2 regions of the Pseudomonas sp. 20-5 genome follow, and region 1 is predicted to be linked to the other one. Evidence: riboswitches for the same ligand, from Rfam matches in the RefSeq annotation. Region 1 holds a riboswitch; the other holds the start of a gene.
What was found. Region 1 has a riboswitch for manganese ahead of mntP (manganese efflux pump MntP). Riboswitches for the same ligand answer to the same signal wherever they lie in the genome.
Positions count from the first base shown of each region.

Region 2: it holds a riboswitch for manganese, as region 1 does, so the genes downstream of both, AC1RB9_RS24105 (TMEM165/GDT1 family protein) here and mntP (manganese efflux pump MntP) in region 1, are expected to answer to the same signal.

Region 1 is NZ_CM165584.1:2,219,990-2,235,883, forward strand. It holds gene AC1RB9_RS10410 (LysR family transcriptional regulator) at 30-1,019, shown strand; gene AC1RB9_RS10415 (methyl-accepting chemotaxis protein) at 1,104-2,741, shown strand; gene AC1RB9_RS10420 (hypothetical protein) at 2,753-3,010, opposite strand; gene AC1RB9_RS10425 (SDR family oxidoreductase) at 3,064-3,837, opposite strand; gene AC1RB9_RS10430 (AraC family transcriptional regulator) at 4,048-4,878, shown strand; gene AC1RB9_RS10435 (LysE family translocator) at 4,929-5,522, shown strand; gene AC1RB9_RS10440 (MBL fold metallo-hydrolase) at 5,642-6,508, shown strand; gene AC1RB9_RS10445 (FecCD family ABC transporter permease) at 6,509-7,540, opposite strand; gene AC1RB9_RS10450 (ABC transporter substrate-binding protein) at 7,537-8,508, opposite strand; gene AC1RB9_RS10455 (ABC transporter ATP-binding protein) at 8,505-9,278, opposite strand; gene AC1RB9_RS10460 (TonB-dependent receptor) at 9,331-11,487, opposite strand; cobalamin riboswitch at 11,587-11,791, opposite strand; yybP-ykoY riboswitch at 11,949-12,117, shown strand; gene mntP (manganese efflux pump MntP) at 12,124-12,693, shown strand; gene AC1RB9_RS10470 (cobalt-precorrin-6A reductase) at 12,747-13,475, opposite strand; gene AC1RB9_RS10475 (cobalt-precorrin-5B (C(1))-methyltransferase) at 13,472-14,572, opposite strand; gene cbiE (precorrin-6y C5,15-methyltransferase (decarboxylating) subunit CbiE) at 14,565-15,812, opposite strand.
Region 2 is NZ_CM165584.1:5,220,454-5,236,347, reverse strand. It holds gene AC1RB9_RS24115 (NAD-dependent epimerase/dehydratase family protein) at 77-1,102, shown strand; gene AC1RB9_RS24110 (nuclear transport factor 2 family protein) at 1,112-1,555, opposite strand; gene AC1RB9_RS24105 (TMEM165/GDT1 family protein) at 1,672-2,250, opposite strand; yybP-ykoY riboswitch at 2,340-2,464, opposite strand; gene AC1RB9_RS24100 (amino acid permease) at 2,603-4,066, opposite strand; gene AC1RB9_RS24095 (class I SAM-dependent methyltransferase) at 4,161-5,159, opposite strand; gene AC1RB9_RS24090 (2-hydroxyacid dehydrogenase) at 5,269-6,240, opposite strand; gene AC1RB9_RS24085 (MBG domain-containing protein) at 6,561-13,265, shown strand; gene cdrB (two-partner secretion system transporter CdrB) at 13,328-15,034, shown strand; gene AC1RB9_RS24075 (hypothetical protein) at 15,337-15,726, shown strand; gene AC1RB9_RS24070 (MFS transporter) at 15,886-15,894, opposite strand, start outside.

The sequences.
Region 1 (15,894 bases):
GGGGACTGGCGGGGAGGCTCGCTTTGGCTATGATGACAACCTTTCGTTGTCACCTCGGTAAGCCCGTGAAACTCCACCAGTTGCAAGCCCTGGTCGCCAGTGCCGACGCCGGCGGCATCCGCGCCGCCGCCCGCGTCCTGGGGATTTCCCAGGCGGCCGTGACCCGCGCGCTGCGCGAACTGGAAACCGAACAGCATCTGCCGCTGTTCGTCCGCACGCCCAGCGGCCTGACCTTCACCGAATACGGCAAGGCGCTGCTGATCCACGCCCGGCTGGTGCTCAAGCAACTGGAGCACGCGCAGGTCGAACTCGACCACCTGCGTGGCCAGGCCAGCGGCCGGCTGTGCATCGGGGTGACGCCTTGGGTGGCGCTGACCTTCCTCTCGGAGGCGGTGCAGGCGTTCCGCGAGCGCATGCCGGAGGTGCGCCTGGAGCTTTTCGAAAGCCTGATGGCGGTGGCCCAGCCATTGCTTCGCGACGGCAGCATGGATTTCGCCATCGGCCCGCTGCACGGCGCCCAGGCGGCCCAGGAATTCGCCTGCGAGAAGCTGCTCGACTACGACACCGCGGTGCTGGTCCGCCAGGGGCATCCGCTGGCGGGTTGCGGCTCGATCCACGAGCTGCTGGAACAGGACTGGGCGTTGAACTACACCGGCGACGGCCACGACGCCCTGATGCGCGAGTTGTTCTGGCGCCACGGCGCCTTGATCGACGAGCGGCGCATCGTCCGCGCGCACTCCGTGGCGATCCTGCAGACCCTGGTGGAGCAGGCCGACATGTGCACCTGGGTGCCGGCGATCATCGGCGCCGTCCCGCCGTTGCTCGGCCGGGTGGTGCCGCTGGCGCTGCGGGAAACCTTCGAGCCACGACGGCTGGGCATCATCACCCGGCGCGGCGGAGCCCTCAGCAATCCGGCGCAATGCTTCGTCGAGTGCCTGCTGCAGGCGATCCGCCGCCACGCCCGCTCGGCGAAGAAGGATGACCGGCGCCTGTTCGAAACCCTGCGCCTGCTAGTCTGATTCCTACTGGCACGGACGTACGGTCGCTCAAGATCGGTCGTGCTGCGACCGATAGCCTGGAAAGCCACGAGCGAGGATGCCGGCATGCTGCAATGGTTCGCTAACCTGTCGTTCCGCAGGAAAATCGCCCTGCCGATCCTCCTGCTCGCGGTGCTTCTGCTGCTGGTGGGCGCGCTCGGCGTGCATGGCATCGCCCAGCTGAACGAATCCAACCAGCGCCTGGGCAAGCGTTTTCTCCCCGGCATCGCCCTGCTGCTCAACGCCGACCGCGATCTCTACCAGGCCTTCGTCGCCGAGCGCAGCCTGCTCGAGGGCCACCTGAGCGCCGAGCAGATTGCCGGCCTGAGGAACGATCACGCGGAAAACCTGCAGCAGGCCCTGGATCGGGTGCGCCAGTACGCGGCGATGCAGCCGGGCGAGGCGGAACTGGCCAAGGTCGCCGAGTTCGAGCGCGGCTATGCCCTCTGGAGCGCGACCTCGGCGCGGGTGCTGAGCCTGGCGGCCAGCGATCCGAGCGCCGCGGCGCAGCTCAGCTACGGTGACAGCGATCGCCAGTTCGGGGCGATGCGCGAGGTGATCAACCAGCTCGACGAGATGGAAGAGGCGGCCGCGGCCGCCGACGGCGAGGCGTCCTCCGCGCTGGGCGAGCGCCACCGCTGGCAGCAGGTGGCGCTGGTGGCGTTCGGCCTGCTGGTGTGCCTGTCGCTGGTGCTGGTGTTCCCCGGCCTGGTGACCCGTCCGTTGCAGCGTCTGCTGCAACGCCTGGAAGAGATCGCCAACGGCGATGGCGACCTGCGCGTGCGCCTGGAGGTCACTTCGCGCGACGAACCCGGCCGCCTCGGCAGCGCCTTCAACGCCTTCCTCGACAAGTTGCAGCCGCTGATCCGCGAGGTCGGCCGGGTCACCGGCGAGGTCGCCGATTCCGCCGGTTCGCTGGCCGGCATGACCGCCGCCAACGATCGTCTGATCAACAGCGAGCACGCATCGGTGGACCAGGTCAGCACCGCCGCGACGCAGATGAGCAGCGCCGTCCACGAGGTGGCGCGCAATGCCCAGAGCGCCGCGCAGGTGGCCGATGACGCCCGCCGGCAGGCGCGCGAGGGCGCCAACGTGGTGGAAGCGACCATCGAGGTGATCCGCCAGTTGGCGCAGGAAGTGGAGAGCAGTTCCGAGAGCATCCAGCAACTGGCCCAGGAAACCGCCAGCATCGACGCGGTGCTGACGGTGATCAAGGGCATCGCCGAACAGACCAACCTGCTCGCCCTCAACGCCGCCATCGAAGCCGCGCGGGCCGGCGAGCAGGGTCGCGGTTTCGCCGTGGTGGCCGACGAGGTGCGGGCGCTTGCGGCGCGCACCCAGGATTCGACCAAGGACATCCAGGCGCGCATCGAGCGCCTCCAGGCCGGGGTGCAGAACGCCGTGCGGGCCATGCAGTCGGGCAGTCTCAAGGCGCGCGACAGCGTCGAGCGCGCCGCCGGGGTCGACGGCGTGCTGGCCGCCACCGGCGACGCGGTGGGGCGGATCAACGACCTCGCCGCGCAGATCGCCTCGGCCTGCGAGGAGCAGAGCCGGGTGATCGACGAAATCGCCCGCAACATCAGCGAGGTGCGCGAGCTTTCCGCCCAGGCGGCGGAACATTCGGAGCAGGGCACCGGGGCCAGCCGCCGGCTGTCCGAGCTGTCCTCGGAACTGGCGCGGCTGGTCGGGCGTTTCCGCGTCTGAAGCGCCGCCGCCTAGCGCGGCGCCAGCCAGATCGCTACGCCGGCCAGGGCCGCCGGGACCAGGAAGACCAGCAGCAGGATTGGCAGTTCTTCGCGCAAGCCGTAGCCGGCGTGCTGGACGCCGACCCACAGGTTGACCAGCGCGACGGCCAGCCAGGTCGGCAGGAACAGGCCGGCAGCGGGCGCCGGCCCGGCCTCCCAGAGTTCGCCGAAGAGCAGGAACAGGCCGAGCAGGATGATCCCGCCGGCGATTACCAGGGTCACGTGCATGGGGTCTTTCCCGGACAGGTGCCGGTCGCCGTGGCGGCGACCGGGACGCTGGGTCACTTGGTGGTGTAGCCGCCGTTGATGAGGATGGTTTGGCCGGTGATCCACCAGCCTTCGCTGACCAGGTGGCGGATGAACGGCACCACGTCCTCGATGTCGGTCAGGCCGGTCCTGGAGAAGGGCGACAGCGCCGCTGCGGTCTTGTGGTAGGCCACCGCGTCGGCGCCCTCGGCGGGATAGAAGAAGGGCGTGTCCATCGGACCCGGGCCGACCGCGGTGACCGAGATGCCGCGCGCGCCGAATTCCTTGGAGGCGGCGCGGGTGAAGTGCTCCACCGGCGCCTTGGTGCCGGCATAGGCGGCGTAGTACGGGGTATAGGCGCCAAGCAGGGAGGTCACCAGGGTGCAGATCTTGCCGTTGTCGTTGACGTGCTTGCCGGCTTCGCGCAGGAAGAAGAACGCAGACTTGGCATTGACCGCGCTCATCTCGTCGTATTCGGCCTCGCTGATCTCGGTGAAAGGCTTCTTCAACACCTTGCCGACGGTGTTGATGGCGATGTCCGGCTTGCCCACCGCGGCGATGGCGTCGGCGAACAGCTTTTCCATGGCCGCGGCGCTGGTGAGATCGCCCTGCAGCGCTACCGCCTTGGCCCCGGCTGCCTGCAGCGCGGCGACGGTGGCGTCGGCGTCGGCCTTGCTCGCGGCGCTGTTGTAGTGGATGGCGATGGCCTTCGCGCCGTGGGCGGCGAGATCGCGGGCGATCAGCCCACCCAGGTTCTTGGCGCCGCCGGTGACGAGGACGGTCTTGCCTTTGATGGAGTGGTCGACCATGGGGTGTTTCTCCTGCGGTGAGTGGAGAACCCAGTCTAGGGAGGGCGGCCTTGCGGAGTAATCGCGGCGGCCTGGATAGATTGTCCAGAAACGCCGATCAATTCCCGCCTCCGGAGGAGCGCAGCCGCCTGCACGAATCTTCTAGAACCCCGGGACGGGCGCGTTATAGTCGCGACGACGAAACCAACGAGTGGGAAGACCTGACGCACGATGGGCAGCCGAGACTGGATCGACCTGGCCCGCGACGCCGAGACCGGGATCGAGACCCTGCGCGCCCATTTCGAGGGCCACGCCTACGATCCGCACTGGCACGATAGCTACCTGATCGGCTACACCGAGATCGGCGTGCAGCAATTCAACTGTCGCCGACGCCGACACGACAGCACCGCCGGCCAGGTATTCCTGGTCGAACCGGGGGAGATCCACGACGGTTGCGCGCCGATCGCCGGCGGCTTCACCTACTCGATGCTGTACCTGCAGCCGGACTGGCTGCGGCGCGAACTGCGGGCGACCTTCGACGATGCGCCCAGCGACCCCGGCTTCCACGCCAACCTCACCGAAGACCCGCGCCTGACCCTGGCCATCGCCCAGGCCTTCCGCGTCCTGCATGGCCGCGAGCTGCGACTGCTGCGGCAGACCGCCCTGGAGCTGGTGCTGGAGCGGCTGCGCGTGCACCTCGGCTGGCGCGAGGCGAAGCCATTCGATCCACGCCTGCCGCTGGTGGCGCAGAAAGCCCGCGACTACCTGCATGCGCACTTCTACCAGGACATCGGCCTGGACGAGCTGGCCAGCGCCTGCGGCACCGACCGCTTCCGCCTGAACCGTGCATTCAAGGCCGCCTACGGCTTGCCACCCTACGCCTACCTGGTCCAGTTGCGGCTGGCCAAGGCGCGGCAGATGCTCGCTGTCGGCGGGCAACCGGCGGACCTCGCCAGCGCCCTCGGCTTCGCCGACCAGAGCCATCTCGGCCGCTGGTTCCGGCGCGCCTACGGGATGACTCCGGCGGCCTACCGCCGGCAGTGCACCCAGCTTCCAGACTGAGGCCCGGCGCGTCGCCAGGATGAAGGCTCCCCCGCCACAGGAGCCCGTCCATGCAATCCCTCGTGCCCTTCCTGCTGTTCGCCGTCGTCGCCTCGATCACCCCCGGACCGACCAACATCCTGGTCCTGAGCAACAGCCAGCGCCACGGCCTGGCCGCCGCCTGGCCGATCGTGCTCGGCGCCTGCGCGGCGGTGGCGGCGCTGATCCTGCTGCTCGGGCTCGGCCTGGGCGAGTTGCTGCGACGCCATCCGCTGCTCCAGCAGGGGCTCGCCTGGCTCGGCGTCGGCTGGCTCAGCTACCTGGCCTGGAGCCTGTTCCGCAGCGCGGGCGGCATCGACGGCGCGGAGCCGCCGCGGCGCCTCGGCGTGCTCGGCGGCGCGGCGTTGCAACTGGTCAATCCCAAGGCCTGGATGATGGCCCTCGCCGCGCTGGCACTGTTCGCCGGGGAAGGCGCCGGACAGGCCGGGCGGATCGGCCTGCTGGCATTGCTGTTCTTCCTGGTTTCGCTGCCGTGCCTGGCCAGTTGGGCCTTGCTCGGCGTCGGCAGCGCGCGGCTGCTGCGCTCGCCGTCGCTGATGAAACGCTTCAACCAAGGCATGGCGCTGTTGTTGCTGGCATCGGCCTGGGCCGCCCTGCTGCTCTGAGGCGGTCCGGTAGCTTCCTGACAAACCTGTGGGTTGGTACGCCGGGCCCGGGTTGGCTATGGTGGGACGATCCGTAGCCATGGCGCGGTCGCCGTCAGCACGCCGCGCAAGGAACCTCCATGTTGAAACCCGACATCACTGCCTTCTTCGACCCGGCCACCTCCACCTACAGCTACGTGGTGCGCGACCCGTCCAGCCGCGCCTGCGCCATCGTCGACCCGGTGCTCGACTACGACCCGGCCGCCGGGCGCACCAGCCATGCCAGCGCCGAACGCCTGATCGCCCATGTTCGCCAGCACGACCTGCAGGTGGAATGGCTGCTGGAGACCCACGTGCACGCCGACCACCTGTCGGCGGCCATCTTCCTGCAGCGCGAACTGGGCGGGTGCCTGGCCATCGGCGCGCGAATCACCCAGGTCCAGGCGAAATTCTCCGGCCTGTTCAACCTCGGCGAGGCGTTCCCGGTGGACGGCCGCCAGTTCGAGCACCTGTTCGAGGACGGCGAGTCGTTCCGCATCGGCGCCCTGGAATGCCGCGCGCTGCATACCCCGGGGCATACCCCGGCGTGCATGACCTACCTGGTCGGCGACAGCGCCTTCGTCGGCGATACCCTGTTCATGCCCGACTACGGCACCGCCCGCTGCGATTTCCCCGGCGGCGACGCGCGCCAGCTGTATCGCTCGATCCAGCGCCTGTTCGCGCTACCCGACGCGACCCGCCTGTTCATGTGCCACGACTACACGGCTCCCGGCCGCGACGAGCACCGCTGCGAAACCAGCGTCGGCGAGCAGCGCCGGCACAACGTGCACGTCCGCGAAGGCGTCGACGAGGAGGCGTTCGTCGCCATGCGCCAGCAGCGCGATGCCACCCTCGGCATGCCAACCCTGATGCTGCCGGCGATCCAGGTCAACATGCGCGGCGGCAACCTGCCGCCGGTGGAAGGCAACGGGGTGCGTTACCTGAAGATCCCGCTGGATCTGTTCTGATCAGCTGCGGCGACGCAGCAGGAGAATGAAGAACAGCCCGCCGATGGCCGCGGTGGCGATGCCGATGGGCAGGTCCTGGGGGGCGATCAGGGTACGCGCGGCGACATCCATCCAGACCAGGAACAGCGCGCCGAGCAGGGCGCACACCGGCAGCAGTCGGCGGTGCTCGGCACCCACCAGCAGGCGCGCGGCGTGCGGCAGCATGAGACCGACGAAGCCGATGGCGCCGCTCACCGAGACCAGCACGCCGGTCAGCAGCGAGCAGCAGACGAAGACCCACAGGCGTACGCGACGGGCGTCCAGGCCGAGGGTCACGGCGGTCTGTTCGCCGGCCATCAGCGCGTTCAGCGCACGGCCCAGCCCGAGCAGTACCAGCAGGCCGCCGGCCACGCACAGCGCCGGCAGCCAGATCAACGACCAGCGCGCCAGGCCGAGGCCGCCGAGCATCCAGAACAGCACAGAGGAGGCGGCGCGGTGGTCGCCGAGGAACAGCAGCAGGTTGGCCAGCGCCAGGAGCACGAACGACACCGCGACCCCCGCCAGCAACAGCCGGTCGCTGCCCAGGCGGCCGCCGCGACTGGCCACGCCGAGCACCAGCAGCATGCTGCCGAGGGCGCCGAGGAAGGCCGCCAGCGGCAGGGTCAGCAGGCCGATCACCTCGCCGATGTAGAGCACCACCAACACCGCGCCGAGGGTCGCGCCGGAGGTGGCGCCGAGCAGGTGCGGATCGGCCAGCGGATTGCGCGTGACCGCCTGCAGGGCCGCTCCCACCAACGCCAGGCCGGCGCCGACGCAGGCGCCGAGCAGTACCCGCGGGGCGCGGATCAGCCAGACGATGTGCTCCTGGCCGGCGCTCCAGGCGCCGGGCTCCGCCGCCACGCCGAACAGGCGCTGGAGGACGATGCGGCCGACCAGGCCGCTGTCCAGTCGCGCCGGACCGAAGCCGAGGGCGACCACGCAGGACAGGCCGAGCAACATGACCAGGCTGCCCAGCAACAGGCAATAGGCGCGAGGGCTGCGGAACAGGGTCATGGACGTGGCGCCCGAGGGTGGAGGCCGGCGACCAGGGTTTCTATCGCCGCGGCGTTGCCGATGCCCGGCGTGGCCTGGTTATAGGGCAGGACGATGAAGCGTCGCTCGCGGATCGCGGTCAGGCTGCGCAGCGCCGGGTTCTCTTCGAGGAAGCGCTGCTTCTGCGCGGCGCTGGTCTCGCCGTAGTCGACGATGACGATGACCTGCGGATCGCGGGCGACCACGCTTTCCCAGTTGACCTGGGTCCAACTGGCCGCCACGTCGTCGGTCACGCTGCGGCCGCCGGCGGCCTCGATCAGCGCCTGCGGCATGCCCAGGCGGCCAGAGGTGAAGGGGCGGTCCTCGCCGCTGTCGTAGAGGAACACCCGCGGCGCCTCGGTGTTCGCCGGGATGCCGGCGCGGGCGCGCTCGATGCGTGCCTGGAGGCTGGCGACCAGGCGCTCGGCGCGCGGTTCGACGTCGAAGATCCGTCCCAGGTTGCGCAGGTCGCGGTACAGCTCGTCGAGGCTGGCGCGGCGCGGCTCGCCGATCTGCGCGCAGGATTCGCTCAGCTCGTAGACCTTCACCCCCAGCGGCTCCAGGCTGGCCGGAGTGAGGTCGCCGCCGACGCGCATGCCGTAGCCCCAACCGGCGAAGAAGAAGTCGGCGTCGACATCGAGCAGGGTTTCCGCCGTGGGGTAGCGCGCCACCAGCTCGGGCAGCGGCTTGAGCGCGGCGATCAATCCGGGATCGGCATTCTTCCACCAGCCGCTGATGCCGGTATAGCCGACCATGCGCGTCTGCAGACCGAGGGCGACCATCATCTCGGTGAGGTTGATGTCGTGGCTGACTGCGCGCGACGGCGCGCGCTCGAACGTCACTTCGCGCTCGCAGCTGCGCACGCTGAGCGGGTAGCGCTCGGCCAGCGCGGCATCGGCGCAGGCGAGCAGGGCGCAGAGCAGCAGGTGGTGCAGGATCGGGTGCTTCATGCTTGGGTAATCCAGGTCAGGCGCGGGTGGTCGGCGAGGGGGTGGCGGTCGACCAGGGCGCGGACGCCGAACACCCGCCACAGCAGGTCGGCGTCGAGCACCTCGGTCGGCGTGCCCTGGGCGACGATGCGGCCGCCGTCGAGCACGTAGAGGCGGTCGCAGAAGGCCGCCGCCAGGTTGAGGTCGTGGAAGCTCGCCAGGGTGCTCAGGCCGAGGCTGCGCAGCAGGCGCAGAAGCTCCAGCTGGTAGCGCGGGTCGAGGTGGTTGGTCGGTTCGTCGAGGATCAGCAGGCGCGGCTCCTGAACCAGCGCGCGAGCCAGCAGGGCGCGCTGCTTCTCGCCACCGGAGAGGCTGGCGAAGGGGCTCGCGGCACGCCCTTCGAGACCGACCTGGAGCAGCGCCTGGCGGACTCGCTGGCGGTCGTCCGCGCCGTGGCCGTCGAACAGGCCCTTGTGCGGCGTGCGGCCCATGGCGACCACGTCCTCGACGGCAAGGCCGAAGTCCTCGGGGAACTCCTGCAACACCACCGCGATACGCCGGGCGGCCCAGCGCGGCGGCTGGCGCCAGAGGTCGTCGCCGTCGAGCACCACCCGGCCGCGCTGCGGTCGCGCATAGCGGAAGGCGCAGCGCAGCAGGCTGGTCTTGCCGCTGCCGTTGGGGCCGATCAGGCCGACGAAACTGCCGGCCGGGACTTCCAGATGCACGCCGCGCAGCAACTCGGTGGAGGCGTCGGGCGACCAGTGCAGGGCATCGAGGTGAAGGGACGACATGGCTACTCGCAGGTCCGGTGGTTCAGCAGAGACGATTGCCGCGGCGCCGGCTTCAGAAACTGAAGTCGGCGGTGACGTTGAACGAGCGTGGCTGGCCCATGATCCATTGCTGGCCGTTGTTGTTGTCAGCCAGGGCGTACTGGCGGTCGAACAGGTTGTACAGCTCAAGGCCGAGGGTCAGGTCCGGCCGTACCCGCCAGCCCAGGTTGGCGTCGACCACCGTGTAGCCGGGCAGGCTGGCCTGGTTGGCGGCGTCGGCGTAGCGCCGGTCGACGTAGCGCAGCCCGGCGCCGACGCGCAGGGTCTCGGCGAAGGACTTGTCCAGCCAGAGGTTGGCGGTGCGCCGTGGCACGTTCCTGGGGCGGTTGCCGTTGCGCGAGTAGGTCTGCCCGTCGATCGTTTCGTCGAAGTCGTCGTATTCGGCACGCACCAGCGCGGCGTTCGCCGACAGCCGCCAGTCCTGGGCCAGGTTCAGTTCCAGGCTGGCCTCCAGGCCGTCCGAACTCTGCTGGCCGACCTGCTGCGCGTCGTGCGGCGGCAGCGGGTTGGCGCTGAGCAGCTTCTTCTTGACGATATGGTAGGCGGCCAGGGTCCATTCGCCGCGACCGTCCGGGAACAGCTGCTTGAGGCCGACCTCGGTCTGCTTCGAGTGGGTCAGGTCCATCTGCTGCTGGGCCGCGTTGAGGGTGATCAGGTTGCTCACACCGTCCTCGCTGGTGGAGTACTGGCCGTACAGCGACAGTTCCGGGGTCAGCGCGAAGACCATCCCGGCGCGCCAGTTGCCGCCCTGCAGGCTGCGGTCGCTGCGGGTGCCGGCGCGCAGGTCGTCGCGGTCGATATGGTTCTGGTCGCGGCGCACCCCGGTCACCAGCGACAGGCGCTCGTTGAGCTGCAGGCGGTTCTCGGCGAACAGGGCGAAGGTGCGGGTCTGGCTGCGCGAGTGCGGCCGGTAGGGCGAGCGGCTTTCGAAGTAGCCGGGCGCGGGATGCCAGGGGTCGATGTAGTCGCCGCCGACATCGGTATAGGGCGAGTTGTTGCTCAGGCGGAAGCGGATGCGGTTGTACTCGGCGCCGACCAGGGTGCGGCTGTCGAGGCCGAACAGGGCGTGCTGGAAGGCGAAGGTCTGGCGGTCGCCGATCTGCTCCTGCTCGTGGCTGATGCGCAGGTAGTCCCTGCGCAACAGCTCTTCGCGCGGGACGTCCCATTCGTAGGTTTCGGCGTTGCGCCAGTGGCGGCGGGCCTTGATGTAGTACAACTGGTTGCTCGCGGTGACGCTGTCGGAAAGGCTCCAGTCGCTGGTCAGGCGGGTCCACTGGTCGTTGTAGCGCTGCACGTCGTTGCGCACGTTGTAGTTCTTCTCGCGCAGGCGCTTGTGGTACTTGCCGCCGACCAGCGGGGTGCCGAAGTCGTTCATCGGCTCCTGGTCGCCATAGTCGTGGGCGAGGGTGAAGGCCAGATCGTCGCTGGCCTGCCAGCGCAGCGCCGCGCTGATGCCCAGGTTGCGCGAGTCGCCACGGTCGATCCAGCCGTGGCTCTGCTGCTGGTTCAGGTTGAGCCGGTAGCTGAGGCTGTCGGTCAGCGAGCCGCCGCTGTCCAGGGCCAACTGGCGGTTGTCGTAGGAGCCGTAGCCGAGGCGCAGGTGGTTGCGGATCTCGCCGGCGAAAGGCTTCTTCGGCACCACGTTGATCACCGCGCCGGTGGCGCCTTCGCCGTACAGCACCGAGGCCGGGCCGCGGATCACGTCGATGCGCTCGACCATCCACGGATCGCTGGGGAAGTTCACCGTGCCCATGCCGGTGTACAGGCGCGTGCCGTCGAACAGTTGCATCACCGATGCGTGGCCGCTGAAGCCGCGCGCCGAGAGGCCGGTACCGCCATCTCCTGGGGTGCCGATGAAGCTGATGCCGGGGCTGCGGGTGACGGCGGCCTGGACGCTGGGGTTGTTGCGCCGGCGAACTTCCTCGCCGCTGATGCTGCTGGTGCTCGCCGGGGTGTCCAGGGCGCTGAGGCCCAGGCGCGAACCGGCACTGACCGGCGTGGCGAGATCGATGTGGTCGAGTTCGGCGGGGTCCTGGCGAACGCTGACCAACTGGCTGGGCAGGGCGAGGGCGGCTTCCTCGGTTTCGGCGAGGGCGGGCGGTACCAGCAGCAGGCTGGTGGATAGGCCGAGGGCGAAAGGCTCGGTGCGCAAACGGCTGAAGCGGGGCATGGGCGTTCCATCTCATGACCGGGCAGGACGGAACGCGCAGGAAATCGCAGGCGCGACAGCGCCTCGAACAACCGGCTCGCTCCCGCCCACCGCGGGTGTGCCAACAGGGCGTTGCAGGCCGGTCTCCGGGCTTGCGAGGGTCGTGAAATCCTCGCCTTCCCATGCTGGAGCACAGTGGCCTGAAGAGGATTTCGCTCGCTTACCGTTGCGGGGGCAGCGCCGGACTGATCACTGAAGTGACGCACCGGCTTCCCGTTTCACCTCCTGCGCGGCGGCAGGAGGCACCTGGAACGGGCCGGATGGGAACATCCGCACCGTTTCCAGTCAAGCCTTGAACGATCTGGATTGAATAAAATGTTATACTATAACAATTCGCTTGTGCAGTCTTTCTTCGCCGGACCCCACGCCCTGGCGCAGCTTCCCGGGTCATCACATTTTCTTCACGCCGGCCTGCTATGCTGCCGGCCTTCCTTGGGGAGTAGCCTGCCGTCACCCGTTGACGGCGCGCTGGTCAACATTCTTGGCAACCCGCCATGGCCAGCGCATCCAACCGGATTGGTGAGACCAACGACATTCCTGCGCCAAAGCCGGGCCGCGGGGTCATGTCGTTGACTCATGCCCGGCTGGAGTATCCGCGTGAATCCCGTTTCCCTGATCTTCCTCGCCTTCGCCATGTCCACCGATGCCTTCGCCGCGGCCATCGGCAAGGGCTCCAGCCTGGATCGGCCGCGCCTGTCGGAGGCGCTGCGCACCGGGATAATCTTCGGCGTGATCGAGGCCATCACCCCTCTGGTCGGCTGGCTGCTTGGCCAGGCCGCCAGCCAGTTCGTCGCCGACTGGGACCACTGGATCGCCTTCGTCCTGCTGGTGCTGCTCGGCCTGCACATGATCCACAACGGCCTGCGCGCGGATCATGCGACGGAACAGGAAAAGCCCGGCCAGCATTCGTTCTGGATTCTCGCGGTGACGGCGCTGGCCACCAGCATCGACGCGCTGGCGGTGGGCGTCGGCCTGGCCTTCGTCGACGTCAACATCTTCCTCGCCGCTGGCGCCATCGGCCTGGCCACCATGACCATGGTCACCCTCGGCACCATGCTCGGCCGGGCGCTCGGCGCAGTGACCGGCAAGCGCGCGGAGATGGTCGGCGGGGTGGTGCTGATCCTGGTCGGTGCGACCATTCTCTACGAGCATCTCTGCGCGGCGTGAGCGGCGCCGGAGACGGGGCGGGACAGGTCGCGGCGAGTGGGTGGGCGTTCGCTTCAGGCGCTTTCCCAATCGCGGATTGCCGCCAGCAGCGCCTCGCCGTCGGCGAACTCGCGGTCCGCCGGCGGCAGCGCCGGACGTGCCAGGACCAGCACCGGCAGGCCCATTTCCCGCGCCACCTGGAGCTTCGGCTCGGTGGCCTGGCTACCGCTGTTCTTGCTCACCAGCACGTCGCAGGCGAGGCGCTCGAACAACGCCCGTTCGCCATCCAGGCTGAACGGCCCGCGCGCGCCGATCACCTCGGCGCGCGGCGCGGCCGGCTGGCCTTGCAGGCAGCGCACGGTCCAGTGCTGGTGCGGCGGGACCTGGCCGAGATGCTCCAGCGGTTCGCGGCCGAGGGTGAACAGCGGACGGCGGAAGGGTGCGAGGGCGGCGATCAGCTCGCGCCAGTCGGCTACCTCGCGCCAGTCGTCGCCGGGCCCGGCCTGCCAGCCGGGCCGGCGCAGCGCCCAGCAGGGCACTCCGGCCAGTCGCGCGGCGCGCACGGCGTTCTGGCTGATCCGTGCGGCGTAGGGGTGGGTGGCGTCCACCAGCAGGTCGAAGCCCTGCTCGTCGATGAACGCCGCCAGCCCTTCGGCGCCGCCGTAGCCGCCGACCCGGACCCGGCAGGCCAGGTCGCCGGGCACCTTGCCCAGCCCGGCGAGGCTGTAGAGATGCGCCGGACCGAGCCGGCGGGCGAGGGCCAGGGCCTCACCGATCCCGCCGAGCAGCAACAGGCGCTTCATCGGCGCTCCTCGCAGGCCTGGCCGACCAGGTTGCCCTGGCGGTCGATGGCGAAGACTTCCAGCGCCACCTCGGTGGGCACGATGCCGCGGGCGAAGCGCAGGGCGTGGGCGCAGACCGCATCGCCCAGGGCCACGCCTTCGGCGTGTGCCTGGGCCAGCGCCTGCTGGCTGGTGTTGGCGGCGCGCATGCTGTCCTGTAGCGCGGTGCTGGCACCGAGCGCGGCGGCCCAGCCGGCCAATTGCGGCAGGTCGATACTGGAGTGGCGGCTGTGCAGGTCGAGGTGGCCGCCGGCGAGCTTGCTGATCTTGCCGAAGCCGCCGCACAGGCTGAGTTTTTCCACCGGTGCCTTGCGCAGGTGCTTGAGCACCGCGCCGGCGAAGTCGCCCATCTCGATCAGGGCGATCTCCGGCAGTGCATAGCGCCGGCGCATGGCGTCCTCGCTGGCGTTGCCGGTACAGGCGGCGATGTGACGGACGCCGTTGGCGCGAGCGACATCGATGCCCTGATGGATCGAGGCGATATAGGCCGAGCAGGAGAACGGCCGGACGATGCCGCTGGTGCCGAGGATCGACAGCCCGCCGAGGATGCCCAGGCGCGGGTTCATGGTCTTCAGCGCCAGCTCGGCGCCGCCCTCCACGCCGATGGCGACCTCGAAGCCGCCGGCGTAGCCCCGTTCGGCGGCGAGCTGGGCGAGGTGGCGTTCGATCATCTGTCGCGGCACCGGATTGATCGCCGGCTCGCCGACCGCCAGGGTCAGCCCCGGGCGGGTCACCGTACCGACCCCGGGGCCGGCATGGAAGCGCACGCCAGGCTCGGCGCTCAGGCGCACCCGGGCGAACACCAGGGCGCCATGGGTGACGTCGGGATCGTCGCCGGCATCCTTGAGGGTGCCGGCTTCCGCGCCGTTTTCCCAGGCGCGGCAGAATTCCAGGCGCATCAGCACCTGCTGGCCCTTGGGCAGGACGATCTGCACCGCGTCGCTGATCGTGCCGCCCAGCAGCAGGCGCGCCGCCGCCAGGCTGGTGGCGGTGGCGCAACTGCCGGTGGTGTAGCCGCTGCGCAACGGCGCGGGCTGCTCGGGGGTTTCCTCACGCATCGCGGGGAGGCTTCCTGGCGGCGGGCTTGCGCAATTCCAGCAGGGTGATCGGCAAGGCCTGGCTCCAGGTGTCGAAACCGCCCAGCGGTCGCGCGTGGGCGACGCCGAGGCGGGTGAGGTCGCCACCCAGGCGTTGCTGCCAGTCGAGCAGCACCCGTTCGCTCTGCAGGGTGACCGCGTTGGCGAGCAGGCGGCCGCCGGGCCGCAGGCGCTCCCAGCAGGTTTCCAGCACGCCCTCGGCGGTGACTCCGCCGCCGATGAAGATGGCGTCCGGCTCGGGCAGTTCCAGCAGCGCCTCCGGGGCGCTGCCGGCGACCAGGTGCAGGGTCGGTACGCCGAGGGCGTCGCGGTTGTGGCGGATATGTTCCTGGCGCTCGTCGTTGGCTTCGATGGCGATCGCCCGGCAACTGGGGTGCGCGCGCATCCATTCGATGCCGATGGAGCCGCAACCGGCACCGACGTCCCAGAGCAGCTCGCCGGGGCAGGGCGCCAGGCGCGCCAGGGTCACGGCGCGGACGTCGCGCTTGGTCAACTGGCCGTCGTGACGATAGGCTTCGTCGGCCAGGCCCGGGGTCAGCGGCAGGCGCACGGCGCCGGCGCCGGCGCGGCATTCCACCGCCACCAGGTTGAGATCGGCGGCGCGCGGCAGCGACCAGTCGCCGGCGAGGCCGTCGAGACGGCGCTCGAGCGGCCCGCCGAGGTGTTCCAGCACGCTCAGGCGACTGGCGCCGAAGCCACGGGCGTTCAACAGGCGGGCGATGGCGGCCGGGCTGTCGCCGTCGTTGCTCAGGACCAGCAGGCGCCGGCCGTCGTGGACCTGTGCCTGCAGCGCCGCCAGCGGGCGCGCCACCAGCGACAGGCAGGCGACCTCCTGCAGGGCCCAGCCGAGGCGGGCGGCGGCCAGCGAGAGGGAGGAGGGCGCCGGCAGGACCCGCAGTTCGGTCGCCGGCAGTTGCCGGGCGAGACTGGCGCCGACGCCGAACAGCATCGGGTCGCCGCTGGCCAGCACGCAGGTCGGCTGGCCGCGCCGGGCCAGCAATGGTTCCAGGGAGAACGGCGTCGGCCAGGTTTCGCGGGCGGCGCCGATGCACGGCGGCAGCAGTTCCAGCTGGCGCGCCGCGCCGACGATCCGGCTGGCTTGTAGCAGGGCACGCCGGGCCTGCTTGCCGAGGCCGGGATAACCGTCCTCGCCGATGCCCACCAGGGTCAGCCAGGGCGGCGTCGAGTCTGCCGATGACACGGTTCCGATACTCCTGAAATGCGTCTGTGAAGGGCCCGCGACGGCTTCCGGACGGAATGGGTTTTCCCGGCCCCGGGCTGGG
Region 2 (15,894 bases), 3.0 Mb from region 1:
TGTATTTCCGTAACCTGCTGTTTGGTATCTCGCCGGTGTTCGGCCTAGACTGCTGGCCGACCCGCTTGCGGGACCCGTGGACGAACAGCCACTCTCACGCCCTGGAGCTCATGTGAAATACGCCGTACTCGGAGCCACCGGCCTGCTGGGACATCACGCCGCGCGCGCCATCAGGGCCGCCGGTCACGATCTGGTGCTGATCCACCGTCCTTCTTCGCAGATCCAGCGTCTCGCCTATCTGGAGCCCGAGTGCCGGGTCGCCGAGATGCTCGACCACGCCGGCCTGGAACGCGCCCTGCGCGGCCTCGACGGGGTGATCTTCAGCGCCGGCTACTATCCTTCGCGGCCGCGCCGCTGGCAGGAGGAAGTGGCCAGCGCGCTGGGCCAGACCAACCCGTTCTATGCCGCCTGCCTGCAGGCCAGGGTGCCGCGCATCCTCTATGTCGGTTCGGCATATGCCATGCCCCGCCATCCCCAGGGACTACCGGGCCACGAAGGGTTGTTCTACGACAGCCTGCCGAGCGGCAAGAGTTCCTACGTGCTGTGCAAATGGGCGCTCGACGAGCAGGCCCGGGAGCAGGCGCGCAACGGCCTGCCGGTGGTGATCGGGATTCCCGGCATGGTACTCGGCGAACTGGACATCGGCCCGACTACCGGGCGCGTGATCACCGCCATCGGCAATGGCGAGATGACCCACTACGTCGCCGGCCAGCGTAACGTCATCGATGCCGCCGAAGCCGGGCGCGGACTGCTGATGGCCCTTGAGCGCGGGCGTATCGGCGAGCGCTACCTGCTGACCGGGCACAACCTGGAAATGGCCGACCTGACCCGGCGCATCGCCGAGCTGCTCGGCCAGCCTGCGCCGCAGCCGATGTCGATGGCCATGGCTCGCGCGCTGGCCACCCTGGGCCGCTTGCGCTACCGGGTCAGCGGCCAGTTGCCGCTGCTCGACGAAACCGCCATCGAGGTGATGGCTGGCGGGCAGTTCCTCGATGGACGCAAGGCCCGCGAGGAACTCGGCTTCTTCTCCACCACCGCCCTCGACGACACCCTGCTGCGCGCCATCGACTGGTTCCGCGACAACGGCTATTTCAATGCCTAGGACGGTTGGCTAGGGCAGCGTTTTTTCCGCGAAGGGTCGGGTCTGCAGTCCCAGCTGGGCGCGAAAGCTCTCCATGTCGAACATGGTGCACAGCTCCTGCAACTGGCCCTGCGGGTTGAACACCCAGAAGCCCATCGCGGAAATGCTCAGCACCTTGTCGCTGGCCGGATAGCCCAGGGTCGGCCGGACGATGGTGCCGATCAGCGTGCTCCAGGTGAACACCTTGCGTTCCTCGCCGATGCAGTCTTCGACCACGACCTCCAGGTCCGGCATCGCCGTGCGGATGTCCTGCAGCAGGCGGATATAGCCGGCGGTATCCAGGGGACGGCCGATGAACGAGCTTTTGTAGAGGAAATCCTTGCTGTGCAACTGCTCCACCAACGCCATGCGGCCCTTGTTCCAGGACAGCTCGATGTGATGGCGGGCGAGTCGTTTCAGGTCGTGTGAGGGCATCTCCGGCTCTCGAGGGCGAGTGGTGGGGCAGGCATCCGGTGCCTGCCTGAACTGTAGCCGTTCCCATGCATTTTGCATTGGCCGCCCAGCCATCCCGGGCCCGGCGGCGCAGTCCTTCAGAGCCAGCCGGTCAATTGCGCGGCGTGCCAGGCGGCGTACAGGCCAAGTGCGGCGAAGGCGGCCGCGGCCAGGCGGCGGATCAGGGTCAGCGGCAGCTTGTCGGCGGCCAGGTTGCCGATCAGTACCACCGGTACGTTGGCGATCAGCATGCCCAGGGTGGTGCCGATCACCACCAGCCAGAAATGCGGATACTGGGCGGCCAGCATGACCGTGGCGACCTGGGTCTTGTCGCCCATCTCGGCGAGGAAGAACGCGATCAGGGTGGTGAGGAAGGGGCCGTATTTCTTCAGTCCGGACTCTTCGTCGTCGAGCTTGTCCGGTACCAGCGTCCACAGGGCGACGGCGATGAAGGAGGCGGCGAGGATCCAACTGAGGGTGGCTTCCGAGAAGAAGCTGGCGACCCAGGCGCCCACCGCGCCGGCAGCGAAATGGTTGGCCAGGGTGGCGGCGACGATGCCGGCGATGATCGGCCACGGCTTGCGGAAACGCGCCGCGAGCAGGAGTGCCAGCAACTGGGTCTTGTCGCCGATTTCCGCGAGGGCAACGATGAGGGTAGGGACGAACAGCGATTCCATCAGGCTTCCTAAGGGGCGGGTCGACCAATCACCATGACACGCGCCATCTGCCCGCCCCGGGTCAGATCGTGCGTGTCATAGGTCTTGTCAAACCCTTGGCCTGTCTGGGCAGGCTTGGGTCGCGCGCGCCATGGTCTGCGGACCAAGTGTGTTGACGCGTGCCGGGCGAGGCCGGTGCGGCGCTCGCGGGAGACTACTCCCCTAGGACGGGGCGCATTCTGCCCAAGCCGGGCGGCTTGGGCAAGCCCGGGACGGAAACTTTCGTCCGGGAGGGCGGCGAGGGAGCCTGATCGCAAGGAAACGTGCCGGCATCCGCAGCGATCCGCGAGGAATCGCTGGGCGGCAGGGTGAGTCAGGTATTGGTCGGGCTGACGTCCATTTCGTGGTAGCGAACGAAGCGTGCGCGCTTCTTCCAGCGGTATCCCAGCCAGATCGCCAGGAACAGCGGCAGGCTGATATAGGTGGCGAGGAGGCCGATCCAGTCGATGCGCTCGCCCACCAGCGCCTGGTAGTTCTGCCCGAGGGTGATGACCATGCACAGGGCGAAGGCGAACAGCGGCCCGAAGGGGAACAGCTTGGCCCGGTAGGGCAGGTCTTCCAGGCGGCCGCCCTGGGCCAGGTAACCCTTGCGGAAGCGATAGTGGGAGATGGCGATGCCCAGCCAGGCGATGAAGCCGCACATGCCCGAGGTGTTCAGCAGCCATGTGTAGACGGTGCTGTCGCCGAAGGCCGAAGTGAGGAAGCACAGGGCGCCGACCAGGGTAGTGGCGTACAGCGCGTTGCGTGGCACGCCGCTGCGCGAGACGCGGGAGAACAGGCGCGGTGCCTTGCCCTCGAGGGCGAGGTTGTAGAGCATCCGGGTCGAGGCGTACATGCCGGAGTTGCCGGCGGAGAGGATCGCCGAGAGGATCACCGCGTTCATCACCCCGGCCGCCGCGGCGAAGCCGGCGCGCTCGAAGAGCAGGGTGAAGGGCGACACGCTGATGTCGCTGGCATCGTTCTTCAGCAGGTTCGGGTCGGTGTAGGGAATCAGCATGCCGATCACGAAGATCGCCAGGATGTAGAACATCAGGATGCGCCAGAACACCTGGCGAATGGCGATCGGGATGTTCTTCCGCGGATTTTCCGATTCACCGGCGGCGATGCCGATCAGTTCGGTGCCCTGGAACGAGAAGCCGGCGATCATCGCCACCCCGACCATCGCCTGGAAGCCGCCGACGAAGGGCGCGTCGCCCATGGTGAAGTTGCTGAAGCCGGGCGACTCTACGCCATGCATGATGCCGAAGATGGTCGCCAGGCCGACGCCGATGAAGATCACCACCGTGACTACCTTGATCAGGGCGAACCAGAATTCGCTCTCGCCGAAGCCGCGCGCGGAAATCACGTTGAGGCCGAACATGATGCCCAGGAAGATCGCGCTCCAGTAGATGCCCGGCACCTCGGGGAACCAGAAACTCATCACCAGTTGCGCTGCCACCAGCTCCGCGGCGATGGTCACCGCCCAGTTGTACCAGTAGTTCCAGCCGAGGGCGAAACCGAAGCCATCTTCGACGAACCGGCTGCCATAGGTGCAGAACGAGCCGGAAACGGGCATGTAGGCGGCCATCTCGCCGAGACTGGTCATGAGGAAGTACACCATCAGCCCGATCAGTGCGTAGGAAAGCAGCGCACCGCCGGGCCCGGCGGTGGCCACTGTGGCCCCGGAGGCGACGAACAGCCCGGTGCCGATGGAGCCGCCGATGGCGATCATGTTCAGGTGGCGCGGCTTGAGCACCCGCCGCAATTGCTGGCCCTGGCTGGCGTTCAGGTCAGTCATCGGCGGCCTCCCGGCGGGTGGCCACGGAAGGGTCTGGCTGCGGGCGTGCGGGCAGGGAGAGGAAAAGCTTCATTCACAGGGTTCCAGGCAGAAATCAGGAGCGACGGGCGGAGTAGATGCGGAAACCGTCGCCTTCGGCGAGTGTCCGGCAGGGGCCGAGGTGGCGTTCGATCAATGGCGGGTACTTCAGGAAGCTGTTGGCGACCAGGCGCAGTTCGCCGCCCGGCGCCAGGTGCTCGGCGGCGCGTTGCAGCAGGCGCTCGGAGGCCTGGTAGTCGGTGTGCACGCCCTGGTGGAAGGGCGGGTTGCTGACGATCGCGGCGAGTTCGCGCGGCGCGCCGTCGATGCCGTCGGCGGCGATCACTTCGCCGTCCAGGCCGTTGGCGGCGAGGGTCAGTCGGCTGCTCTCGACAGCGAAGGCGTCGACGTCGAGCAGGCTCAGGCGACTGGCGGGGTAGCGACGCTTGAGGACCGCCCCGAGTATCCCGGCACCGCAGCCGAAGTCCAGCAGATGGCCGCCGGGCAGGGCTTGCAGTTGCCCCAGCAGCAGCGCGCTGCCGCGATCCAGGCGGCCATGGCTGAACACCCCCGGCAGGCTCACCACCTGCAGCTCGCCATCGGCCAGCGGCAGGCTGTAGCGCTGGGCCAGGGCGTGCAGGTCGGGCTCAGCCGGCGCCTGTTCGATACGCACCTGCCAGAGCTGGCAATGCCGCGCGCTATCCAGTTTGCGGGGCTTGCCGTAGGCGGCCAACTGCTTGCTCGCGCGCTCGATCCCGCCGCGCTTTTCGCCGACCAGGAAGAGTTCGCCGCCGGGCAGGCGGGCGGCCAGGCTGGCCAGCAGGTAGTCGGTCAGTTCGCGGGACTTGGGCAGGAACAGAACGGCCGAAGTCCAGGCGCCGGTCGGCGCGCGCGTGTCGAAACGGCTACGGTCGGGGAAGCGGGCGTCCAACTGCGCCTGCTCGCCGGCGTGCCAGCTCCAGCCCTGGGCCTGCGGTAGCTCGGCGAGCAGGTCGTCGGCGGGCAGGCCGGCCAGCAGCAGCGGGGTCGCGAAGAGGTGGCGCTGGCGCAGCAGCACTTCACTGCGAGGGTCCATGCGGGCTCCGGAAAAAATGGGAAATCTTAACAGGCTTGGGCCTGGCATACCCGCATGGATTGTCGGCGAGGATCGCCGTTCATCCGTGCGCGGTGCCCGCAGCGCCGTATCAGCCGGCGTTGACTACCCGCAGGGCGCGCCCGGCCTTCCATGCCTCTGCGTTTTCCGCCAGTTGGCCGACGATGCGCTGCCGCGCCTCGCGACTGCCCCAGGCGTTATGGGGGGTGACGATCAGGCGCGGGATGTCGGGGGCCAGCAGCGGATTGCCGTTTCTCGGCGGCTCGACGCTGAGCACGTCGGTGGCGGCGCCGCCCAGGTGGCCGCCGCGCAGGGCGTCGGCCAGCGCCTGTTCGTCGACCAGGCCGCCACGGGCGGTATTGACCAGGAAGGCGCCAGGCTTCATCAGCGCCAGTTCGGCGGCGCCGAGCATCCCGCGGGTGTCCTCGGTCAGCGGGCAGTGCAGGGTCAGGGCGTCGACCCGTGGCAGGAGTTCGCCAAGCGGCAGGCGGTCCGCCCGGGCGGGCCGTCCTGGCAACTGACCGAGCAGCACACGCATGCCGAACGCCTCCGCCAGCCTCGCCACCGCCCCGCCCAGTTCGCCATGGCCGAGCAGGCCGAGGGTCTTGCCTTCCAGTTCGACGATGGGGAAGTCCAGCAGGCAGAACTGGCTGGATTGCTGCCAGCGGCCGCCGCGTACCGCCTGCTGGTAGTCCGGCAGGCGCGTAGCCAGGGCCAGCAGCAGCGCGAGGGTGTGCTGGGCTACCGAGGGCGTGCCGTAGCCATGGCAGTTGGCGACGACGATACCGCGCTCGCGAGCGGCAGCGAGATCGATGTTGTTGGTGCCGGTAGCGCTGACCAGGATCAGTTCCAGCTCTGGGCAGGCGGCGATGCATTGCGCGTCGATCGGCGCCTTGTTGCTGATCGCGACCCGCGCACCGTGCAGCCGCGCGGCGACTTCCTGCGGTTGGCTGGCGGCATGCAGTTGCAGCTCGTCGAAGGCGGCGTGCAGGGGGCGCATGTCCAGATCGCCGAGGTCGAGGGAGGCATGGTCGAGGAAAACGGCGCGCAGGGCATGGCTCATGGACGGTTCCTTGGCGGCAGCGGACGGGGGCTGCCTAGCCTAGCAAACCCGCGTGCCAGGGAGGTCTTCCGGTTTTCTTGACAGTGATTATCCAGAAAGTATTGTCGGTTTTTTGACGGTATTACATATTTAACCTCTGTAGTGTCATTTTTGAGTCACTCCGACGAACGGTCGCCCTTTCAAGTGGACAATTTTTGATCTGAAAGGCATTTTTTTGGCACACAAGGCGCAATGTGAATTGCTTCTCAGATTTTCGTCATTTAACTGACGAAATGCAGTGCTGGAAAACTGACGTGCGCCACGCAGATAGGGAGATTTTCATGGTCCGTCCGGATAGCCAGCGCGGCAAGCGCACCTCTTCGAAAGCTGGTAGGGAAGGGCGTTTCGTCCTTGCCGCCAGCAGCACCCTCATGTTCGCCATCGCCAGCATCAACGCGGCCATGGCGGCACCTACCGGTGCCCAGTTCAACCCCAACGAGATCAAGATCAGCCAGCAGGGCAAGACCACGCTGATCGACCAGAGCACCCAGCGCGCGATCATCAACTGGAAGGGCTTCGACGTCTCCGCCGACGAGGCGGTGCGCTTCAACCAGCCCGGCGTGACCTCGTCGACCCTGAACCGGGTCACCGCAGGCCAGGAAAGTGTGATCGCCGGGCGCATCTCCGCGCCCGGCCAGGTGATCATCTACAACTCCAACGGCGTGGTATTCAGCGGCTCGGCCAAGGTCGACGTGGGCTCCCTGATCACCACCACGGCGAACATCAGCGACGAACACTTCCGCCAGGGCAAGCTGATCTTCGACCAGCCCGGAAACCCCGACGCGCGGATCGTCAACGACGGCAGCATCAGCGTCGCGGAGAAAGGCCTGGCGGCCTTCGTCGCGCCGTCCGTGGCCAACAACGGCGTGATCAACGCCCGTCTCGGCACCGTGGCGATGGCCGCCGGCAACGCCGCGACCATCGACCTCTACGGCGATGGCCTGGTGTCCATCGCCGTGACCGACCCGGTTACCCGCAAGCCGCAGGATGCCCAGGCGCTGGTCAGCAACGGCGGCGCGATCCAGGCCGACGGCGGTAGCGTGCTGATCACCGCCGAGCAGGCTTCCCGGGTGGTCGACAACGCGGTCAACCTGTCCGGCGTGATCCTCGCCCGCGGTACCGAGGTGCGCGAGGGCAGCGTGGCGCTGGTAAGCAAGTCCGGGGACATCCAGGTCGCCGGCAAGATCGACGTCAGCGGTCCGAAGAGCGGCGGCGACGTGCTGGTCAGCGGGCAGCAGGTGGCCCTGGCGAGCACCGCCAGCATCGACGCCCGCGGCGCCGCACAGGGCGGCAGCGTGCGCATCGGCGGCGACTTCCAGGGCCGCGGCGAGCTGCCACGAGCGAAGAACGCTACGCTGGCCAAGGGCGCCAGCATCGACGTCTCGGCTACCGGCAAGGGCAATGGCGGCCTGGCGGTGGTCTGGTCCGACGGCAATACCCGCATGGACGGGCGGATCCTCGCGCGCGGCGGCGCCCAGGGCGGCAACGGCGGCCTGGTGGAGACCTCCGGCAAGGTCAACCTGAGCATCGCCGACAGCGCCTACGTCAGCGTCGCCGCACCCTACGGCAACGGTGGCACCTGGCTGCTCGACCCGACCACCCTGCGCATCGTCGCATCCGGCGGCACCTCAGGTTCGGTGGGGGGCGCCAACGGCGCCAGCGGCGATGCGACGGTGAATGCCTCGGTGGTTACCGGTGCGCTGGCAGGCGGCAAGGTGACCCTCAGCGCCAGCGACCGGCTGTCGGTGGAAGCGCCGCTGATCACCAGCAACCTGGGCGGCGCCAGTCGCGGCCTGGAGCTGATCGCCACCGGACCTGCCGGTGCGGTGGATATCTCTGCGCCGATCCTGTTCCGCAACGGCAGCCTGGCAATCCGCGCCGGCGGCAACATCAACTTCCTCAGCGGCGGCACGCCGCAGACCAGCGGCATCGTCGACCTGGGCAGCGGCACCCTGTGGATGCAGACCAGCACCGCCGGCAAGATCAGCCAGCAGGCCGGTACCGCGCTGATCGCCGCCAACCTCGCCGGCCGTGCCGGTAGCATCGACCTGGCTTCCTGGGACAACTACGCCGGCAACCTGGCGCTGCAGACCTTCAACGGTACGCTCAAGTACCGGCAGAGCAACGCCACCGGCGTGACCACGAGCGGCACGGTGTTCGATCCGTTCATCAACCAGAGCATGACCGGCACCGCGCAGAACATCGTCTCCAGCGTCGGCACGCGGATTCTCGAGGCCAACAGCGTCGGCACCACCGGCAACTACACGCTGACCGCCGACGGCAACAGCGAGTTCGACCGCCTGGTGTTCACCGCGCTGCCCTATCGGCGGGTCAGCGGTTCCGCCAGTTTCCCGACCAACGACTCGTCGGACTACCTGGTGACCAACCTGCGCTACCAGGTCAACGGCAGCAACGTCACCGCCACCCCGAACGGCGGTGCGCCCAGCGGGTTCACCGTCGCCGCCGGCAACGGCAGCGTCACCACCTGGACCGGAAACTGGGGCACCAGTTGGGGCGTCAAGGGCTTCGGCGGCGTGATCGGCGTGACCGACGAGCTGCAGTACGACGTCGGCACCGGCCTGACCGAGGAACTGATCTTCGGCCTCGGCGGCAAGACCAGCCGCGTCGATACCCGCCTGGACCTGTTCATGCGCGAGGGAGCGTTCAACAGCTTCGCCGAGCGCGCCCAGGTGGAGATGTTCAAGACCACCACCACTGCCGGCGACATCCTTTCCCGCCAGCAGACCGCCACCCTGACCGCCAATGACGCTACCCGCGTCTACGGTGATGTGAATCCGACTCTGACGGCCACGATGTCCGGCATCAACGCCATCGACGCCTACGTCAACAGCCAGTTCAACGACCTCTACCAGGCGACCGCCAGCACCACGGCGACCCAGGCGTCGAACGTCGGGCAGTACGCGATCACCGGTAACGCCAATGGCAGCGAGTATTTCAGCCAGCGTTACCAACTGGTGCGCCAGGACGGCAAGCTGACCGTCACGCCGGCGCAATTGATCGTCAGCGCCGACGCCAAGACCAAGGTCTATGGCGACGCCGATCCGACCCTTACCTACCAGGTCAGTGGCCTGAAGAACAGCGATACCGCCGCTGGCGTGCTGAGCGGCAACCTCGGCCGGGTGGCCGGGGAGAACGTCGGCAACTACGGGATACTCCAGGGCGGGCTGGGCCTCAACACGGCCAATTACACCCTCAGCTACGTCGGCAACGACCTGCGCATCACCCCGGCACAACTGAACGTGATCGCCGATGCCAAGACCAAGGTCTACGGCGACCTGGATCCGGCGCTGACCTACCAGGTCTCCGGTCTCAAGCGCGGCGATACCGCCGGTGCCGTGCTCAATGGCGGCAGCCTGAGCCGCGTGGCTGGCGAGAACGTCGGCGTGTACGGCATCAACCAGGGTGGACTGGGCCTGGTCAGCAGCAATTACACCCTGAACTACCAGGGCAATAACCTGACCATCACCAAGGCACTGCTCAATGTGATCGCCGATGCCAAGACCAAGGTCTATGGCGACGCTGACCCGAGCCTGACCTATCAGGTCAGCGGCCTGAAGAACGGTGATACCGCTGGCGCGGTGCTCAACGGTGGCAGCCTGAGCCGCGTGGCTGGCGAGAATGTCGGCGTGTACGGCATCAACCAGGGCGACCTGGCATTGAACAGCGGTAACTACGACCTGAGCTACCAGGGCAATAACCTGACCATTACCAAGGCACTGCTCAATGTGATCGCCGATGCCAAGACCAAGGTCTATGGCGATGCCGACCCGAGCCTGACCTACCAGGTCAGCGGCCTGAAGAATGGCGATACCGCTGGCGCGGTGCTCAATGGCGGCGGCCTGGTTCGTGTCTCCGGCGAAAACGTAGGCAACTATGCGATTCAGCAGGGTGGCCTGGGTCTGGTCAGCGGTAACTATGACCTGGCTTACCAGGGCAACAACCTGACCATCACCAAGGCGCTGCTGAATGTGATCGCCGACGCCAAGACCAAGGTCTACGGCGATGCCGATCCGAGCCTGACCTACCAGGTCAGCGGCCTGAAGAACGGTGACAGCGCCGGTTCGATCCTGACCGGTGGGTTGAACCGCGCCGCAGGCGAGAACGTGGGTGTGTATGGCATCAACCAGGGCGACCTGGCATTGAACAGCGGCAACTACGATCTGAGCTACCAGGGCAACAACCTGACCATCACCAAGGCACTGCTGAATGTGATCGCTGATGCCAAGACCAAGGTCTATGGCGATGCCGATCCGAGCCTGACCTACCAGGTCAGCGGCCTGAAGAACGGTGATACCGCTGGCGCGGTGCTCAACGGCGGCAGCCTGAGCCGCGTGGCTGGCGAGAATGTCGGCGTGTACGGCATCAACCAGGGTGGACTGGGCCTGGTCAGCGCGAACTACGACCTGAGCTACCAAGGCAATAACCTGACCATCACCAAGGCGCTGCTGAATGTGATCGCCGACGCCAAGACCAAGGTCTACGGCGATGCCGATCCGAGCCTGACCTACCAGGTCAGCGGCCTGAAGAATGGCGATACCGCTGGCGCGGTGCTCAACGGCGGCAGCCTGAGCCGCGTGGCTGGCGAGAATGTCGGCGTGTACGGCATCAACCAGGGCGACCTGGCATTGAACAGCGGTAACTACGACCTGAGCTATCAGGGCAATAACCTGACCATCACCAAGGCGCTGCTCAATGTGATCGCCGACGCCAAGACCAAGGTCTACGGCGATGCCGACCCGAGCCTGACCTTCCAGGTCAGCGGCCTGAAGAACGGCGATACCGCCGGTGCCGTCCTCAACGGCGGCAGCCTGAGCCGCGCCGCAGGCGAGAACGTCGGCGTGTACGGCATCAATCAGGGCGACCTGGCATTGAACAGCGGTAACTACGACCTGAGCTACCAGGGCAATAACCTGACCATCACCAAGGCACTGCTGAATGTGATCGCTGATGCCAAGACCAAGGTCTACGGCGATGCCGACCCGAGCCTGACCTTCCAGGTCAGCGGCCTGAAGAACGGCGATACCGCCGGTGCCGTCCTCAACGGCGGCAGCCTGAGCCGCGTGGCTGGCGAGAACGTCGGCGTGTACGGCATCAAACAGGGTGGACTGGGCCTGGTCAGCGGTAACTACGACCTGAGCTACCAAGGCAACAACCTGACCATCACCAAGGCGCTGCTGAATGTGATCGCCGACGCCAAGACCAAGGTCTACGGCGATGCCGATCCGAGCCTGACCTACCAGGTCAGCGGCCTGAAGAACGGTGACAGCGCCGGTTCGATCCTGACCGGTGGGTTGAACCGCGCCGCAGGCGAGAACGTGGGTGTGTATGGCATCAACCAGGGCGACCTGGCATTGAACAGCGGTAACTACGACCTGAGCTACCAGGGCAATAACCTGACCATCACCAAGGCACTGCTCAATGTGATCGCCGACGCCAAGACCAAGGTCTACGGCGATGCCGATCCGAGCCTGACCTACCAGGTCAGTGGCCTGAAGAACGGCGATACCGCCGGTTCGATCCTGACCGGTGGGTTGAACCGCGCCGCAGGCGAGAACGTGGGTGTGTATGGCATCAACCAGGGCGACCTGGCATTGAACAGCGGTAACTACGACCTGAGCTACCAGGGCAATAACCTGACCATCACCAAGGCACTGCTCAATGTGATCGCCGATGCCAAGACCAAGGTCTATGGCGACGCTGACCCGAGCCTGACCTATCAGGTCAGCGGCCTGAAGAACGGTGATACCGCCGGTTCGATCCTGACCGGCGGGCTGAACCGCGCCGCAGGCGAGAACGTGGGTGTGTATGGCATCAACCAGGGCGACCTGGCATTGAACAGCGGCAACTACGATCTGAGCTACCAGGGCAACAACCTGACCATCACCAAGGCACTGTTGAATGTGATCGCCGACGGCAAGACCAAGGTCTACGGCGATGCCGATCCGAGCCTGACCTACCAGGTCAGTGGCCTGAAGAACGGCGATACCGCTGGCGCGGTGCTCAACAGTGGCAGCCTGAGCCGCGTGGCTGGCGAGAATGTCGGCGTGTACGGCATCAACCAGGGTGGACTGGGCCTGGTCAGCGGTAACTATGACCTGGCTTACCAGGGCAACAACCTGACCATCACCAAGGCGCTGCTCAATGTGATCGCCGACGGCAAGACCAAGGTCTATGGCGACGCTGACCCGAGCCTGACCTACCAGGTCAGCGGCCTGAAGAACGGTGACAGCGCCGGCTCGATCCTGACCGGCGGGCTGAACCGCGACGCAGGCGAGAACGTGGGTGTGTATGGCATCAACCAGGGCGGCCTGGTGCTGACCAGTGGCAACTATGACCTGGCCTACCAGGGTAATGACCTGACCATCACCAAGGCGCTGCTCAACGTATTCGCCGATGCCAAGAGCAAGCAGGTCGGCACCGCCGACCCGGCGCTGACCTATCAGGTTTCCGGCCTGAAGAATGGCGATAGCGCCGGTCAGGTGCTCGCCGGCGGGCTCGGTCGGGTGGGCGGCGAAGCCGTAGGCCAGTACGACATCCTCCAGGGTGGGCTTGCCCTCACCAGCGGCAACTACCAGCTCAACTACCAGGGCAACCTGCTGAGCATCCTGCCGCTGCCGGTCACGCCGGGCGACCTGGGGCAACTGGCAGCGCTCTCCGACTTGCGCGAACTGCAGAAGGGGCGCGATCCGGATACTCCCGGGGATGCGGTCTACCGCACCACCACGCTGGAAAACCCGTTCCTCGAAAACCCGTTCCTGCGCGCCTACGCTCTGGGCATGGACGTCAGCGATCCTAACCTGCTGCCGGCTACCGCCGCGGGTCCGGCGGAGGACGCCAGCGCCAAGCGGGTGGGGCAGTTCACCGATCGTCCGCTCAGGGCAGAGGCCGAGAGTGGGGCGGGTTGCTCGAACCAGAGCTACCTGGCCGACTACTGGAGCTGCTTCAACAAGCCTCTGAATTTCTAACCCTTTTCGCAATGCGCACTATCGTCTCCGGGCGGTAGTGCGTCATCTGCCCGAGGTGAATGATGAAACCTTCGCAATGGACGCTTCGCTGGGTGACGCTCTGTGGCTGCGGGATGCTGGCTGCTTCCGCCGCCGCCGTGGAGTTGCCAGGGACTGTACAGCCATCCCAGCTCGATGAACGCTTCAAGCCCCGCAGCGAGCCGCAAGCCAAGCCCGAGGCGCCGCTGGTGGTGCCCAAGCAGGTCGCGCCGCAAGGCAGCGAACAGATCCGCTTCGAACTGCGCGAGATACGCATCGAAGGCAACACCCGCTATGACAAGGCGGTGCTCGAGTCCTATTACCAGCATATGCTCGGCAAGCAGGTGTCCCTGGCCGAACTGGTCGACCTGGCCAACCGCCTCACCGCCAAGTACCGCCAGGACGGCTACCTGTTGACCCAGGTAGTGGTGCCGGAGCAGAGCATCGAGGGCGGCAAGGTACGCCTGCAGGTGATCGAGGGTTACCTCGAACACGTGCAGATCAAGGGAACCGTCGATGGGCCGCGGGTGCGAGTGGAGGAACTGCTCGCGCCGCTGACCGAAAAACGTCCGCTGGATGCCGATACCCTGGAGCGCGGCCTGCTGCTGGTCGGCGACCTGCCGGGGGTCAACGTGCAGAGCGTGCTCAGCCCGGGTCAGGCGCTGGGCTCGTCGAACCTCGACGTGGCCTTGCAACAGCAGCGATACGAAGGCTTCGTCAGCCTCGACAACCGCGGCTCGCACTACACCGACCCGACCACCCTGGCCTTCGGCGCCACCGAGTTCTCCCGCCTGGGCTTCTACGAGCAGATCGACGTGCTCGGCGCGATCTCGCCGTTCAGCGATGCCACCCGCTACATCCAGTTGCGCGGTACGTTGCCGCTGGGTGGCATGTTCGCCGGCGATACCCTGCAGATCATGGGTTCCTATTCGAAGGTCAACCCGGACATTCCGGACTCGGTATTCCCCTTCGACAGCGTCAGCAAGAGCACCGAAGGCAGCATTTCCTACAACCATCCCTTCATCCGCTCGCGCTCGCAGAACCTGAGCGGCGGCCTGGCGTTGCAGTGGAAGGATACCGAGACCCGCCTGCGCGACTTCGCCAGCGACGCCTCGAACCCCGGTCGTGACCATGTGCGGGTGTTCCAGCAACGCCTGACCTATGACTGGGTCGACCGCTGGATGGGCATCAACCTGGCGGAGGTGCGCAACAACATCGGCCTGGACATGTGGGGCGCGACCAAGAAGGACGATGAACGTCGTTCCCGCGAAGTGGCCGACGGACGTTTCGTCTATCTCAACGGCAACATCGGGCGTCTGCAAGGGCTCGGCGGACCCTGGTCGGTGTATGGCGAGTTGCAATGGCAGTACAGCTTCGACCCGTTGCTGCCGAGCGAGCGCTTCGGCGTCGGCGGCAGCGGGATCGGTCGCGGCTTCGCCCCGGGCAACATCACCGGTGACCGTGGCTTCGCCCTGAAGCTCGAACCGCGCTATGGCCAGGCGGTGGGCTATAGCTGGCTGCGCAGCTACCAGGCCTACGCTTTCTACGACTGGGGCAAGACCTACAACCTCGACGTGGACGATGACGAGCAGCAGAAGCTCGGCTCGATCGGTGCCGGGGTGCGCTTCAACCTCACCGACCAGTTGTCGTTCAACCCGGAGATTGCCCGCCAGGTCATCGGCGAGCCAGCCGACCAGCGCGATGGGAAGCGCGAGACGCGGGTCCTGTTCAACGTGGTGGCGCGCTTCTGAACCCTGCCGGCTTCCGTTCCGGAGGCTGCTGACGGAGCCCCTCTCCGGTTCTGCGGAGAGGGAGGTTCGTGCTCAATTCCGAGTGTTCTTCTCAAACTTTCGATTTCTTCGATTTTTCATATCGATGCCGTCAATCCGTGCCAAGGCCGGTCGGAGAGGCGTATTCTTGCTGTAACTGCTGTGCTAGAGCGGTTATTTGCACTATTTCAAACGTCGATGAATACTATTGGCGCGCTTCGTTTTCCAATCGAGTTTCCCGAACAGAGAATGGCCCCACGTAACGAATACCTGGAGCCACTGCCATGAAACGCCCGCTGATCCTCGCCATCGCCCTTGCTACCCTGACCGCCAATGCCGCCTTCGCTGCACCGCGGGTCGAATCCATCGCCCTGCGCGGTGCCCAACAACTGATCGCCTCCGACGGTTCCGACCGTACCCTCGAACGCCTGCGCAAGACCCAGGCGCCGCGCGTCCAGGAAGAACGCCGGGTCGCCGAAAGCGGCAGCGAGCAGACCATCGATCGCTTGCACCGCGACATGACCAGCCGCGAGGCGCGCCTGGCCGAGAACGGCAGCGAACAGACCGTCGACCGTCTGCACAAGGACATGGGGCGCGTCGATCTGCGCCTGGCCGACAACGGTAGCGAGCGCACCGTCGACCGCCTGCATCGGGAGATGCGGCGCCCCGCCTGACACCGCGGATCACGCCGCAAGGTGCGAGAAAAGCCCGGCTCGATGCCGGGCTTTCTTATTGCCGAGAAGGTGCGGTGTTCCATGGGGAGGACGGATAACGCCCCAGGCGTTATCGCCGATACGCCGCTGTCGGGGCAGCGACGCGCGACGGCATTGGCCTCAGTGCAG